DNA from 2 places in the Nocardioides ochotonae genome. Region 2 is predicted to be linked to the other one. Evidence: riboswitches for the same ligand, from Rfam matches in the RefSeq annotation. Region 2 holds a riboswitch; the other holds the start of a gene.
What was found. Region 2 has a riboswitch for cyclic di-AMP ahead of HBO46_RS03915 (C40 family peptidase). Riboswitches for the same ligand answer to the same signal wherever they lie in the genome.

Region 1 (7,416 bases), 590 kb from region 2:
GGTGACGACGGGCTCGACGAGCTGACCATCACCACCACCTCGACGCTGTGGCGGGTGCGCGACGGCGAGGTCACCACCCTCACCATCGATCCGCGTGACTTCGGGATCGCCCTGGCGCCCATCGAGAGCCTGCGCGGCGGGGACACGGCGTACAACGCCGAGGTCGTACGCCGCCTGCTCGCCGGGGAGACCGGTGCGGTGCGCGACGCCGTGCTGCTCAACACCGGCGCCGCGCTCGCCGTCTACGACGACCCGGGCGCCGACGTGCCCGTGGCGCTCGCGGCGGGGATCGAGAAGGCACGGGAGTCGCTCGACTCCGGCGCCGCACGCGACGTGCTCGCCCGCTGGGTGGCGGCCTCGGCCGTCTGAGGGGTGACCGGGACCGGCCGGCCGGTCGGTCCCGGCCGGCCGAGTCAGTCCAGGCCGAGGGAGAACGCGGCCTCGAGGTCGTGGCGGGAGTAGGTGCGGAACGCGATGTGGGTCTCGGTCGAGATGATGCCGGGCACCTTGTTGACGCGGTCCGCGACGACGGCCGCGACGTCCTCGTGGCGGCGCACCCGCACCAGGGCGACCAGATCGATCTGGCCGGTGACGGAGTAGACCTCGCTGATGCCGTCGAGAGCGGCGATCGCCTCGGCGACCTCCGGGATCCGGGCGACGTCGGCCTTGACGAAGACGATGGCGGTGATCATGGTCCGACGCTATCGCGCCGGACGGTGCACCGGCGTCACGTCGGTGCGCTCGCCGAACGGCACCAGGGTGCGGCGCGACTCGGCGACCGCGTCGTGCAGGGCGAGGTGGCGGGTGGCGCCGGCGACCGGGCAGGTCCACTCGCCCTCGACGTCGATGAGCCGGATGCCCGGCGACTCCAGCCAGCGCAGCACCTTCTCGGTCTCCTCGGCGGTCGCGGCGGGCACCGGGCCCGGCGCGGTGCGCACGGTCTCGGCGCTGGCGCGCAGCTGCTCGACGTAGGCGTGCGCGTCGGCGCCGGATGGGATCACGCCGGCCGCGGCGAGGCGCCCGTGGCGCACCACGTGCACGCTCCAGCGGCCGTCGTCGTCGCGGCGCCCCGCGACCACCTCGGGGCACCGGGTCAGGGCGGAGAGCCGCTGGGTCCGTGACGCGGCCCTGACGAACGCCGCGAGCCGGTCGCGGTGCACGCCGGCCTCCTCGAAGCGCTCGTCGGCGGCCAGCACGGCCATCTTGGCGTTGATCGCCTCGACGACCTCGTCGGGGCGCCGGACGAGCGCGTCGCGCAGCCGGCTCACCACCACGCCGTAGGCGGCCTCGTCGACGCTCCCGTCGCAGGGCGAGAGGCAGCGGCGCATCTCGGCCAGCACGCAGGGGACCCGGGAGGCGACCCGGCCGAAGCGGTCGGAGCACTGGCGCACGGGGAAGGTGTCGTGCAGCGCGGCCAGGCACTTCTCGGCGACCTTGCGCGAGCCGAACGGGCCGACGTAGTCGGCGTCGTCGTCCAGCACCTTGCGCACCAGGGACAGTCGCGGCCACGGCTCCCGCGTGAGCTTGAGGAAGTGGACCTTCTCGGGGAACCGGGAGCGGCGGTTGTAGCGCGGCTTGTGCTCGGCGATCAGCCGCAGCTCGCGGACCTCGGCCTCCAGCGGTGTGGCGCACTCGATGCCGGTCACGCTGGTGGCCAGGCCGATCATCTCGCCCATCCGCGAGCGGGTCTCGGAGGCGGTGAAGTAGGAGCGCACGCGGGTGCGCAGGTCGCGCGAGGTGCCGATGTAGAGGACCCGCTCCTCGGCGTCGCGGAAGAGGTAGACCCCGGCGGTGCGGGGGAGCCCCTCGGCCAGGTGGCGCTTCTGGCGCTGGGCGGTGCTGACGCGGGAGGAGAACGTCTGCAGCTCCTCCAGGGTGTGCACGCCGAGGGAGCCCAGGCGCTCCATCAGCCCGTGCAGGACGTCGACGGTGGCGCGCGCGTCGGCCAGTGCGCGGTGGTTGGGGGTGGTACCCGCGCCGAACAGCGCGGCGAGCGTCGAGAGCTTGCAGTTGGGCGCGTCGTCACGGGTGATCACCCGGCGCGCCAGCTTCACGGTGTCCACGACCTCGAACGCGGGCCAGGCGCGCTCCTGGCGGGCGGCGAAGTGTTGGAGGAAGCCGACGTCGAAGGGCGCGTTGTGGGCCACCAGCACGCAGCCGGCGGCGAACTCCAGGAAGGCGGGCAGCGCGGTCTCGATGCCCGGCGCGTCGGCGACCATCGAGTTGGTGATGCCGGTGAGGACCGCGATGAAGGCGGGGATGTCGGTGTGCGGGTTGACCAGCGTCTGGAACTCGCCGAGCACCTCCCCGCCGCGGACCTTGACCGCGCCGATCTCGGTGATCATCGACCCGGCCGCCGCCGAGCCGCCCGTGGTCTCGAGGTCGACCACGCAGAAGGTGATGTCGCGCAACGGTCGACCGAGCTCGTCGAAGGAGCGCTGGGACTCCCAGCGCGAGGGCGCCGGCCCTGCTGCTCGTCCCTGCGGCGATGCCGACTCCCGAACCCCGTCACGTACTGCACTGCCGGCACTGCTCATGGGCACGACCGTAGGGCGCGGCACCGACAACCCCGCGACGCCGCGCGGCATAGGCTGGTCACGATGGACGACGTCGTGAGCACCACCACGGAGCCGGGGCTGGAGACGCTTCCGGCGCCGGTGCGCGCCCGCGTCGTCGCCCGCGCCGCCGAGGTGCTGCCCGAGGTCCCGCGGCTGCCGCCGAGCCTGCGCCGGGTCGCGGCGTTCGCGCCGGCCCGCCGCGGCCGGCTCGGCGCCGGCGCGATCACCGCGGCGCTGGCCGACGACGACCTGCGGGAGCGGGTGGCGGTGCAGCTGACGGCGCGCGGACCGGCGGCCGCGGACCCCGTCGACGCGCTGGCGCTCGCGTGGCTGCTGCGCCCGGAGGGCTGGACCGCGGTGCTCGCCGACGGGGTACGCCGCCTGGAGGAGCAGACCGGCACCGGGGCGCGCGAGGCGGAGGTGGAGCGGCTGCGGGCGCGCCTGGAGCAGGCCGAGCAGGCGCACCGCGAGCTGCGCGCCAGCCACCGGGTGCAGGTCGATGAGTACAAGTCCGAGATCAGCACGCTGCGCCGCCGCCTCGGCGAGAGCCGGGCGGCCGAGCGCGCTGCCCGGTCCGGGGAGGAGAACGAGCTGCGCGAGGCCGTCGCCGCGCGCGAGGAGGCGCAGGCCCAGGCGGCCGCCCACCTCAAGGAGGTCCGCCGGCTGCGCGCCCAGGTGAGCGGGCTCGAGGAGGAGCTCGCCGCGGGCCGTCGTACGACGCGCGCGGCGAAGGACGAGGGGACGGTGCGGGCCCGGGTGCTGCTGGAGACGCTGCTCGACGCGGCCGGTGGGCTGCAGCGCGAGCTCGCGCTGCCACCGGTCTCGGGCAACCCGGCTGACCGCGTGGAGGCCGAGGTGGCCGGCGCGGGGGAGCGCGGCCCGGGCGGTGGTCCGGTCCGGCCCTCGGTGACGCCGGCCCTGCTCGAGCAGTACCTCGCCATGCCGCGGGCGCGGCTGGTCGTCGACGGCTACAACGTCAGCAAGACCGCCTGGCCCCAGTCCTCGCTGGAGGCCCAGCGGATCCGGCTGCTCAAGGCGCTGGCACCCGTCGTGGCGCGCACCGGCGCGGAGACGACGGTGGTCTTCGACGCCGCCGCCTCGAGCCACCGCCCGGTGGTCGGCGCCCCGCGCGGGGTGAAGGTGCTGTTCAGTCCCGAGGGCGTGATCGCCGACGACGTGATCCGCGACCTCGTCACGGCGGAGCCGGTGGGCCGCGTCGTGCTGGTGGTCACCAGCGACGGGGCGCTCGGGGCCGACGTGGCCCGCGCCGGTGCCCGGGTGGTCCCCTCCGACGTGCTGCGTGCGCTGCTCGACCGCACGGCCTGATCACACCGACGGGCCGGCCGACGTACCCGCCCGACACGCCGTACCGGCCCGCGGTGGGCTGACTGTCGGTGGTCGCTGTCAACGTGCGCAGCATGACGACGAGGATCGACTGCGACACCTGCGTGGTGCGCGCCCTGGCCTGCCACGACTGCGTGGTGACGGTGCTCCTGGGCCCGCCGCCGGAGCTCACCTTCGACGACGACGAGCGCCGAGCGCTCGACATCCTGGCCGAGGGCGGGCTGGTGCCCCCGTTGCGACTGGTGAGTGCGGTCGACTCGCCCTACACCGAGTCGGCGTGAACCGCGTCGCCGGCGCCGGGGTCCGCATGTGACCCGTCGGTAAATTCCCGTCCGCTTGCAGGGAGGCGGATTGGCTGCGCCGGATGGGTGGGGTTAACGTGTCGTCATCAGGTGCCCGTGGGAGTGGATCACTCGATCCGCGCGGGCACCGCGCTGAGTCCCGGGCCGTTCTCGAACGGCCCAGGAACCGGGGAACCACCATCACCTGGGGTGAATCCCTCGCAAGGCGGAGTGCGCAAGCACTCCGAGGAGCGGGGGTAGGGCAAGTCGTGCCCGAACCCGACAGCTCACCCGGTAGGCGTACGACATGCAAGGGAGACCGCCCGCTCGTGCAGCACGGTCGCAAGCGATTCATCAGTGCCCTCGCCGGCACCGGACTCATCGGGGCCATCGCGCTCAGCCCCTCGACCCCGGCCAACGCCGAGCCCGACATCGACGATGTCAAGGAGCGGGTGGATCGGCTCTACCACGAGGCCGAGCAGGCCTCGGAGCGCTACAACGACGCCAAGCTCGAGCTGGCCGACCTCCAGGGCGACCTCACCTCGCTGCGCGCCGACGAGAAGCGGCAGGACCAGCGCCTGTCCGGCGTGCGCGACCAGGTCGCCGACTCGATCGTGACCCAGTACACCGGCCAGGGCCTCTCGGCCGCCGGTGAGGTCTTCGTCTCCGACGACCCCGGTGCCTTCCTCGCCTCGCTCACCACGATGGCGGCCTTCAACGATCTCCAGGGCGAGCTGCTCGGCAGCTACACCACCGAGGTCAAGGCCCTCGAGCTGCGCCGCGAGGCCACCGAGAGCCGGATCGCCAAGGTCGCGGAGACCAAGGAGGAGATGGCCGAGCAGAAGGAGGCCATCGAGGAGAAGTTCGACGAGGCCCAGGCTCTGCTCGACCGCCTCGAGGCCGAGGAGCGCGAGGCGCTCGTCTCGCGCAGCGCTTCCCGCGAGGACGCCCCGGCTCCCGCCAGCGTCCCCGCCTCGGGTCGCGCCGGCGCGGCGATCCAGTACGCCATGGCCCAGGTCGGCGACGCCTACGTCTACGGTGCCGCGGGCCCCAGCGCCTTCGACTGCTCCGGGCTGACCATGATGGCGTGGGCCCAGGCCGGCGTCGCGCTGCCGCACTCCTCGAGCGCGCAGTTCTCCTCGGGTCCGCGGATCTCCGAGGGTGACCTCCAGCCCGGCGACCTGGTCTTCTACTACAGCCCGATCAGCCACGTCGGCATGTACATCGGCAACGGCCAGATCGTCCACGCGGCCAACCCGGGCAGCGGTGTGACCACCGCGCCGCTGCACTCCATGCCCTACGTCGGCGCCGTCCGCCCGGGCTGATCGCCCTGGCACACGAGCCGTCCGCGAAGGCCGGTCACCCACGTCGGTGGGTGGCCGGCCTTTCGCTGTTCCTGCTGCTGGCGCTCCTCGCAGGCGTCGCGCTCGTGCTCACCTCCGGCCCCCATGTCGCCCCCGAGCGCGAGGACGGGGTCACGCCCGGCGCGGTCGACCCCGCCGGGGCCGTCCGGGCACTGGCGGCGCTGGAGCGGGCGGTCGGCGAGCGGCAGGACCCCGGGGCCGGCCCCGAGGACGTCGCGCACATCGTGGCCAACGCCCGCCGGCTGCGGGTCACCGACTTCAGTCTGCGCTACATCGATGCCACCGCCCCGGCCGACGACGAGGGCCGCTGGCGCGCCGCCGTCGAGGCGACCTGGCGCTTCGCGGGCTTCGACACGGAGGTCGCCCGCGCCGAGCTGGAGGTGGCGCTGCGCTCCGCTCCCTCCTCTCCCTCCGGTCCCTCCTTCAGGGACGGCGTGGTGATCGAGTCCGTCGGCGGCGCCGGGCGCGCGCCGCTGTGGCTGGCGACGGCGGTGCAGGTCCGCCGCACCCCGGAGACCCTCGTGCTGGTCGCCGCGAGCGCCGACGACGCGCCCCGCTACGCCGCGCTGGCGCGCGCGGCGGTCCCCGTCGTACGCCGGGTGCTGCCGTCGTGGCGCCCGCGCCTGGTGGTGGAGGTGCCGGCGTCCTCGCGCGACCTGGACCGGGCGCTCGGCGCCGAGCCGGGGACCTATGCGGGGATCGCCGCGGTCACCGCCACCGTCGACGGCTCCCGCGACCGTGGCGCGCCGACCCACGTGCTGGTGAACCCCGAGGAGTACGACCGGCTGCGCCGCTCGGGGGCGCAGGTGGTGATGAGCCACGAGGCGGTGCACGTCGCCACCGGCGTCGCGACCAGCTCGATGCCGCTGTGGCTGCTGGAGGGCTTCGCCGACTACGTGGCGCTGCGCGACGTGGACCTGCCGGTCTCGACGACCGGCGCCCAGATCGTGCGTCAGGTGCGCGAGCGCGGCGCCCCCCGGGCGCTGCCGGACGTGCGCGCCTTCGACGTCGCCAACGGCGGGCTCGGTGCGGTCTATGAGAGCGCGTGGCTGGCGGCCGTGGTGCTCGCCGAGCGGGCGGGGGAGGCCGGGCTGGTCGAGGTCTACGAGAGCGTGCGCGACGGGGAGGACCTCGACGCCGTGCTCGACAGGATCGCGGGGTGGGACGTGGACGCGCTGACCACCGCCTGGCGCGAGCGGCTGCGAGACTTGGCGGCGTGACCCCAGAGCACCGGCCGGCAGCGCTCGGCGTCAGCATCGTGGCCGGCCTGCTCTTCGTCGCCCTCGCGGCGTGGCTGGTGCCGTGGGACCCGGTCCCGGGCGGCGACCTGACCCCGGCCGATCCCGCGGCGTACTTCGGCGCCGAGCACCTCGCGCGCGCCGAGACCTTCACCACCTGGTCACGGGTGTGGAGCTGGAGCTCGTTGGCGGTCTCGCTCCTGGTGGCCTGCTGGTTCGGCTTCACCCGGCGCGGCCGGGCGGTGGTCGCGCGCGTGCAGCGCGGGCCGTGGTGGCTGCAGGTGGTCCTCGCGGTCGCCTTCCTCGACCTCGTCGGTCGGCTGGTCACCCTTCCCTTCGGCATCCGGCAGCGCCTGCACCTGCGCGAGTACGGGCTCTCGGTGCAGTCGTGGGACGGGTACGCCGCCGACCTGGTCACGGGCGAGCTGCTCGACATCGTCGTGACCTCGCTGGCGCTGCTCGCGGTCATGGCCTGCGCGCGCCGCTGGCGCCGGGCCTGGCCGGTGATCGCCGCGGGCGTCGCGGCGACGCTGGTGATGCTGGGGTCCTTCGTCTACCCGATCGTGGTGGAGCCGCTGTTCAGCTCCTTCACCACGCTGCCGGACGGTGCGCTGCGCGACGGTGTCCTCGC
Region 2 (7,416 bases):
CCAGCACCGTGAGGGTCGGGTTCATGCGCGCGCTCCCCATGACTCGACCAGCGACTCGGTCTCGGCGCGCACCGCGGAGCGGTAGGCGTCCTTGTTGACGTAGTAGGCCATCCGCTCCAGCCCGAGGTAGCGGTAGCCGCCGGACAGGTCGGGGCGCGGGCCGGCGGCCCGGGCGTCGAGCGCCGCCGCGGCCGCCGGGTCCTCGCGGCGCGCCCTCAGGTACGCCGCGACCAGCTCGGCCTGCTCGTAGCGGCCCTGCCAGCCGATGCCGGAGGCCTCGATCATGCCGAGCACGAACAGGTCGGGGTGGGCGGGGGAGAAGATGTTGAGGTAGAGGTCCGGCGCGGTGCCGGGCCCGGCCCAGCGCAGCAGCGCGGGGTCCAGGAACGGGTAGTGCAGCCGGTAGCCGGTCGCCAGCACCACCAGGTCGTACGCCGCGCGCGAGCCGTCCTTGAAGCACACCCCGTCGCCGTCGAGGCGCGCCACGTCGGGGCGCACGGTGATGTCGCCGTGGCCGAGGTGGTGCAGCACCAGGGAGTTCACCACCGGGTGCGACTCATAGATCTTGTGGTCGGGGCGAGGGAGCCCGAAGCGCACCGGGTCGCCGGTGAACAGCTTGAGCAGCCGGGAGTCGATCGCCTGCTTGAGCCGCGGCGGCAGCGGGCGGCCCTGGTTGAGGGTGTCGGAGGGGCGGCCCAGGACGTACTTCGGGACGAAGTGGTAGCCGCGGCGCACCGAGAGGTCGACTGAGGCGGCGTGGTGCACCGCGTCCACGGCGATGTCGCAGCCGGAGTTGCCGGCGCCGATCACCAGCACCCGCTTGCCGGCGAAGACCTGGGCGCGCTTGTAGGCGCTGGTGTGCAGCAGCTCGCCGTCGAAGCTGCCGGGCAGGGTCGGGACGTTCGGCTCGCTGAGGGTGCCGTTGGCGACCAGCACGCCGGCGTGGTGGACCTCCCGCTCGCCCTCGGGGCCGGTGCTGGTGACCACCAGGCCGCCGTCGGGGTGCGGGGTGACGGCGGTGACCTCGGTGTGGAAGCGGAAGCCGCGGGTGAGGTCGAAGTGGTCGGCGAAGTCGCGGAAGTAGGCGAGCAGCTCGCGGTGCGAGGGGTAGTCGGCCACCTCGGCGCGCATCGGGAACTCGCGGAACTCGGTGGTGCGCTTGGAGGAGATCAGGTGCGCGGACTCATAGACCGTGCTGCGCGGGGCGTCGATGTCCCACAGCCCGCCGACGCCCGGGCCGAGCTCGTAGCCCTCCCACGCCAGCCCCTGGCGCTGCAGGTTGCGCGCGCCGGCCAGGCCGCTGGGTCCGGCGCCGATCACGGCGTAGGTCTGCTCCACGTGTCCCCCTTCGAGAGTGCCCGGGTGGGCCGGATCATTCTCATCTAAGTCAGTCGATTTAGGGCAATTCGCGACGCGGGCTCAGGGTGCTGGGGCGATACGTCAAGATGACCGCATGCGCCCGATGCTCGCCACGAAGACCGACCGGGTCCCGACCGGGGACGCATGGTCGCACGAGGTGAAGTGGGACGGGGTGCGAATCCTGGCCGATCTCGGGAGTGGTGCGGACGGGCCGCGGCTGACCAGCCGCAACGACAACGACGTCACCATCGCCTGGCCCGACGTCGTGGGCAACGGTCCGGAGGCGGGGCGGGACCTGCTCGTGGACGGCGAGATCATCGCCCTCAACGAGCAGGGGCTGCCGGACTTCCGGGTGCTCCAGGACCGCATGCACGTGCGCCGCGCGACCAGCGCCGCGCGCTTGGCCACCAGCATCCCGGCGACCTTCATGGTCTTCGACCTGCTCCGCCTCGACGGCCGCGAGCTCGTCGACGAGCCGCTCGAGCGGCGCCGCGAGCTGCTCGCCGGGCTCGCCGAGGCGGGCGACCTCGGCTCCTGGCAGGCGCCCGCGTCGTACGACGACGGCGCGATGCTCCACGAGGCGACGCTCGCCCAGGGCCTCGAGGGCGTGGTGAGCAAGCGCCGCGACTCCCGCTACGTCTTCGGCCAGCGCAGCCCGCACTGGCGCAAGCTGGCTCACCGCCACCGGCACTCCTACGTGGTCGGCGGCTGGCGCCCGCAGGAGGGCACCAGCGACCGGCTCGCCGCGCTCCTGGTGGGGGAGCCGAGCGAGGAGGGGCTGCTCTATCGGGGCCGGGTCGGCAGCGGCATCGGGGCCAAGGTGGGCCGCCAGCTCGCCGAGTTGCTCGCCGGGCACGCCCGCACCGACAGCCCCTTCGACGACGAGGTGCCGCGCATCGACGCCCGCGGCACCGTCTGGGTCGACCCGGTGCTCGTCGTCGACGTCGACACCCACCACACCTCGCGTGCCCAGCGGCTGCGCCAGCCGTCGTACCAAGGGGTGCGCAGTGACCTGTCCCCGGAGGACCTGTGAGCCCCGCACGCGACCGGCAGGAGGTGCGCGTCGAGGTCGACGGGCGCACGCTGACCATCAGCAGCCTCGACAAGGTGCTCTACCCGCGCACCGGCACCACCAAGGGGGAGGTGCTGCACTACTACGCCCAGATCGCGCCGGTGCTCTTGCCGCACCTCGCCGACCGCGCGGTCACCCGGATCCGGTGGCCGCACGGCGTGCAGGACGGCAGCTTCTTCGAGAAGAACACCCCGCCCGGCACCCCGTCGTGGGTGCGCACCGTCAAGGTGCCGACCACCGGCTCGCGCGGCAGCTCGCGACACGGCGACACGCTCGTCTTCCCGGTCGCGGGCGACCTGGCCACGCTCACCTGGCTGGTCAACCTGGCCGCGCTGGAGCTGCACGTGCACCAGTGGAGGGTCGGGCGCAACGGGCGCCCGCGCAACGCCGACCGCCTCGTCATCGACCTCGACCCCGGCGAGCCGGCCGGGCTGCACGAGTGCTGCCAGGTCGCGCTGCTGGTGCGCGAGCACCTCGAGGACCGGGGGCTGGAGGGTCGGCCGGTCACCAGCGGCAGCAAGGGCCTGCACCTGTACGCCGACCTGCCGCGCCGGCTGCCCTCGGAGGACGCCACCGCGCTGGCCAAGGAGATCGCCGAGGAGCTCCAGCGCGCCCACCCCGACCGGGTGACCGCGACGATGACCAAGTCGCGCCGTGGCGGCAAGGTGTTCCTCGACTGGTCGCAGAACGCCGGCTCCAAGACCACCATCTCGCCGTACTCGCTGCGCGGGAAGGAGCGGCCGACGGTGGCGACGCCGGTGACCTGGGAGGAGGTCGAGGCCGGCGCCGAGGACCCCGAGGGCCTGGGCCAGTTCCTGTTCGGCGAGGTGCTCGAGCGGGTCGCGGAGCACGGCGACCTGTTCGGCTGACCTGTCGATCCGAGGCGCGACGGGCCGGCCGCCGCGCGGCGGCCGGCGATGTTACCGCCCCGTAGGGGACGCGTGGTGTCGGCGTGGGGCGCAGGAGAGAGGGGCGCTCCTAGCGTGGGCACGCCACGCAGCCACCGACCCGGAAGGACCGCCCGATGGCGCCGACGTCCCGCAGGAGCAGCTCCTCGCGACGGGTGCTGGTGGTCGCCGCGGCGCTGGGTGGGGCGGCGCTGGTGGTCCTCGGCCTCGGCGGGCCGGGCGTGACGGTCGGGGCCGCCGACGGGGTGCGCCTGGAGCCGGTCGCCGACACCCGACACGCGACGCTGGTGGTGAGCGAGCTGGAGCCGGGGGAGCAGGTCACCCGCGACCTGACCATCGCCAACGACACCTCGCAGCCAGCGCGGCTGACCCTCGTCGAGCACGGCGAGGAGACGCCCTTCGGCGCGGAGCCGCTCGAGGTCTCGATCTCCCAGGACGGGCGTCAGGTGTACGCCGGCCCGCTCGGGGGTCTCGGTGACTACGCCCAGGACCTCGGGCTGCTGCCGGGCGGGGGCGACACCACCCTCACCTTCACCGTGGCCCGCGACCACGCGGCGGGGGAGGGGCCGACCGAGGACGTGGAGATCGCCTACACGTGGGCGACGAGTCCGGCCTGAGTCTGCAACATCGAGTTTCCGGGGGACGCCGGGCCCTATGCTTCGGCCATGGCCCCGCGCGTTCTCGTCGTCGAAGACGAAGAGGACATCGCCTATCCGCTCGTCCGCACGCTCGAGCGTGAGGGGTACGTCGTGGAGTGGGTCGACACCGGTCTCCGGGCGCTGGAGATCCTGGCCTCCGATCCCTCCGACGTGCTGCTGCTCGACCTCGGCCTGCCCGACCTCGACGGGCTCGAGGTCTGCCGCAAGTCCCGCGAGGCGGGGTACCTCGGGGCGATCCTGATCCTCACCGCCCGGGCCAGCGAGATGGACCGCGTGGTCGGGCTCGACTACGGCGCCGACGACTACCTCGCCAAGCCGTTCGCCCTGGCCGAGCTGCACGCCCGCATCCGGGCGCTGCTGCGCCGTACCGCCGGCACCGGCTTCGGGACCGAGGACAGCGGGCAGGGCGCGCTGCGCGTGGACGTCGCGGCCCGGCGGGTCTACGCCGGCACCGAGGAGGTGGCGCTGACCGGCAAGGAGTTCGACGTCTTGTCGATCCTGGCCGCCAACCGCGACAAGGTGGTCTCCCGCGGCCGGCTGATGGCCGACGTGTGGGACGAGAACTGGTACGGCTCGACCAAGACCCTCGACGTCACGATCGGCCGGCTGCGCCAGAAGCTCGAGAGCGTCGGCGTCACCGACAAGGTGGTCGCGGTCCGCGGCGTCGGCTTCCGCCTCGAGGGCGCGCGCCCGCCGCTCTGAGCCGTTCCCCTGCCGCCCGAGCTGCTCTAGGTTGGCCGGCATGGCTGGCCCGACCGAGACGAGCGGCGGCATCCGGATCCGCGGCACCCGCTTCGGCGGCGTCGCGCGCACGCACTGGCGCCGTACCAACGACGCGATGGACCCCGAGACGCAGTACGTCGAGATCTATCGCAACGTCGCGATGCAGGAGTTCCCCTGGGACATGAACCAGGCGCTGAGCTTCGCGCTGTTCCGCACCTACGCGGTGCCCGGGATCGGCCGGCTGCTCGACCGCACCGGGGAGTTCACGGGCAACACCCAGAAGCGCTACGACGACACGGCGCTGCTGCTCGAGGTGCCGTTCGGCCGCGGCTTCGAGGACCCCGAGGCGCGCGCGGCGATCCGGCGGATCAACCAGATGCACCGCTCCTACGACATCCCCGACCACGAGATGCGCTACGTGCTCAGCACCTTCGTGGTGGTCCCGAAGCGCTGGCTCGACGACTACGGCAAGCGGCCGCTGAGCGACGTGGAGCTGCGCGCGTCGGTGAACTACTACCGCGAGCTCGGCCGGCACCTGGCGATCCCCGACATCCCGGACAGCTACGACGGGTTCGCGCGCCTGATGGACACCTACGAGGCCGAGCACTTCGCCTTCGACGAGGGCGGGCGCCGCGTCGCCGACGCCACGCTCGCGCTGCTGCTCACCTTCCACCCCTCGGTCGCCTCCCGGGCGGTCGAGGTGTTCAGCCGCTCGCTGATGGACCAGCCGCTGCGCGAGGCGTTCGGCTACGACGCCCCCGCGCCCCGGGTCGAGGCGCTCTCGCGCGGCCTGCTGCGCGCCCGCGGCGTACTCCTGCGGGCGTTCCCGGTGCGCCGCGACCCCAAGCGGATCGCCGACCTGCCCTGGATCCGCAGCTACCCCGACGGCTTCCGCGTCGCCGACCTCGGCACCTTCCCCGCCCAGACCCCCACCCCAGGCTGCCCCGTCCCGCACTGACCCCCTCGCCGAGCCGGCCCTCGTGGTTGCGTGAGTCGGGGCTGGTGGTTGCGCTGAACTGGACCTCGCCCCCCGTCGGACGTACCGTCGATGCCTTGACCTGAGCCCAGGTCGCCGACGCAGCGGTACGCCGAGTCCTGCCCGCCGCCTGCGCCGGAAGTCGGACGGTGCGCGCGCCGCCGGGGCAGGAGTGGGGGACCCACCTCTCCACGCGGTCCACGGACCGCTCGGGGCGAAGCCACCCGCGGGTGGCCGGGCACCTTCCAAGCCCGAGCCCGACAGCTCACCTCACAGGCGTGGGAAGGACAGCCCATGCACTCGACCACCCCCACCACCGGTCCCACCACCGCGGAACCCCGCCGCATGACCGGCCCGCTGCGCCACGCCGTACGACTCGCGGCCCGCGTCGTCGGCGCCGGCGCCCTCGCCGTCACCCTGCTCGGGGTCGCGCCGACCCCGCCCGCCGAGGCCGCCTCCGGCGTGACCCTGCAGGCTGTGGCGCCCGCCGCCAGCAAGAAGCCCGCCGCGCGCAAGAAGCAGGAGCGTCGCATCGGCAAGGCGATCTCCGTCGCGCGCAACCAGATCGGCGACCGCTACCGCTACGGCGCCACCGGGCCCGACGCCTTCGACTGCTCCGGGCTGACCAGCTATGCCTTCCGCAAGGCGGGCATCAAGGGGATCCCGCGGACCTCCTCGGCGCAGGCCGGCTGGGCCAAGCGGATCTCGCGCTCGAAGATGCGCCGCGGCGACCTGGTCTTCTTCCACAACGGCGGCCGCGTCTACCACGTCGGCATCTTCACCGGCGTCAAGGACGGCAAGCGCCGCATCATCCACGCGCCGTCGACCGGCAAGCGCGTGCAGGCGGCGAAGATCTGGACCGACTCCTGGTTCGCGGGCACCGCGCGCCGCTGACGCACTCAGGGGACGGGTGAGGGCTCCGCGTCGGCGTCGGTGAACGGCCGGCCGCCGCCGAAGGAGTCGCTCACCTGCCCCGCGTCCAGCACGCGGTACGGCGCCGGCGAGCTCGCCGCGCGTCGGGCCAGCTCCTCCAGCGGCACCGGCCCGCGCGAGGCGACGAGCAGCAGGTTGCCCCCGCGCCGGCCCCGCAGCGTCGCCGGCTCGGCGCTCAGCATCAGCCGCGGCAGGCTCTCGCGCACCGCCGCCACCACCCGCCGGGTCCACGCGAACGGCGCCCGGTCGGCGAGGTTGAGCAGCAGCAGGCCCTGCGCGCCGAGCACCTCCGCCGCCACCGCCGCGGCCTCGCGGGTGACCAGGTCACCCGGCACGCGCCCCTCGGCGTACGCGTCGACGACGATGACGTCGGCGCTCTCCGGGCGCAGCGCCGCCAGGCCCGTGCGGCCGTCCACCGGGCGCACCTTGATCCCGCTGCGCGCCGGCAGCGGCAGCTCCGCGCGCACCCGCTCGGTCACGTGCACGGCCGGCTCGAGCACGATCTGCGCCGACCGCGGCCGGGTCGCCGCCACGTAGCGCGGCAGCGTCATCGCCGCCCCGCCCACGTGCACCACCCGCACCGGCTCACCCGCCGGCGCGCACGCGTCGAGCACGTCGCCGATGCGTCGTACGTAGTCGAAGGCCAGCCGGGTCGGGTCCTCGAGGTCGACGTGGGACTGCTCGTGCCCGTCGAGGCGCAGCACGAACGACCCCGCCCGCTCGGTCGGCACGATCTCGAGAGTCCCGGTGTCCACGGGCCCATCCTCGCAGCCATGCCCGGCCGCG

Region 1: linked by a shared signal. The riboswitch ahead of HBO46_RS06770 (C40 family peptidase) and the one ahead of HBO46_RS03915 (C40 family peptidase) in region 2 are both predicted to bind cyclic di-AMP.

The regions. Positions count from the first base shown of each region.
Region 1 covers NZ_CP061769.1:1,383,169-1,390,584, forward strand. The annotation lists gene trpD (anthranilate phosphoribosyltransferase) at 1-369, shown strand, start outside; gene HBO46_RS06750 (Lrp/AsnC family transcriptional regulator) at 414-692, opposite strand; gene HBO46_RS06755 (DEDD exonuclease domain-containing protein) at 702-2,537, opposite strand; gene HBO46_RS06760 (NYN domain-containing protein) at 2,601-3,884, shown strand; gene HBO46_RS06765 (hypothetical protein) at 3,977-4,183, shown strand; cyclic di-AMP (ydaO/yuaA leader) riboswitch at 4,335-4,485, shown strand; gene HBO46_RS06770 (C40 family peptidase) at 4,513-5,508, shown strand; gene HBO46_RS06775 (hypothetical protein) at 5,559-6,767, shown strand; gene HBO46_RS06780 (M48 family metallopeptidase) at 6,764-7,416, shown strand, end outside.
Region 2 covers NZ_CP061769.1:791,081-798,496, forward strand. The annotation lists gene HBO46_RS03880 (bile acid:sodium symporter family protein) at 1-25, opposite strand, end outside; gene HBO46_RS03885 (flavin-containing monooxygenase) at 22-1,338, opposite strand; gene ligD (non-homologous end-joining DNA ligase) at 1,454-2,392, shown strand; gene ligD (non-homologous end-joining DNA ligase) at 2,389-3,300, shown strand; gene HBO46_RS03900 (hypothetical protein) at 3,456-3,956, shown strand; gene HBO46_RS03905 (response regulator transcription factor) at 4,005-4,700, shown strand; gene HBO46_RS03910 (oxygenase MpaB family protein) at 4,741-5,679, shown strand; cyclic di-AMP (ydaO/yuaA leader) riboswitch at 5,857-5,985, shown strand; gene HBO46_RS03915 (C40 family peptidase) at 5,992-6,591, shown strand; gene HBO46_RS03920 (spermidine synthase) at 6,597-7,385, opposite strand.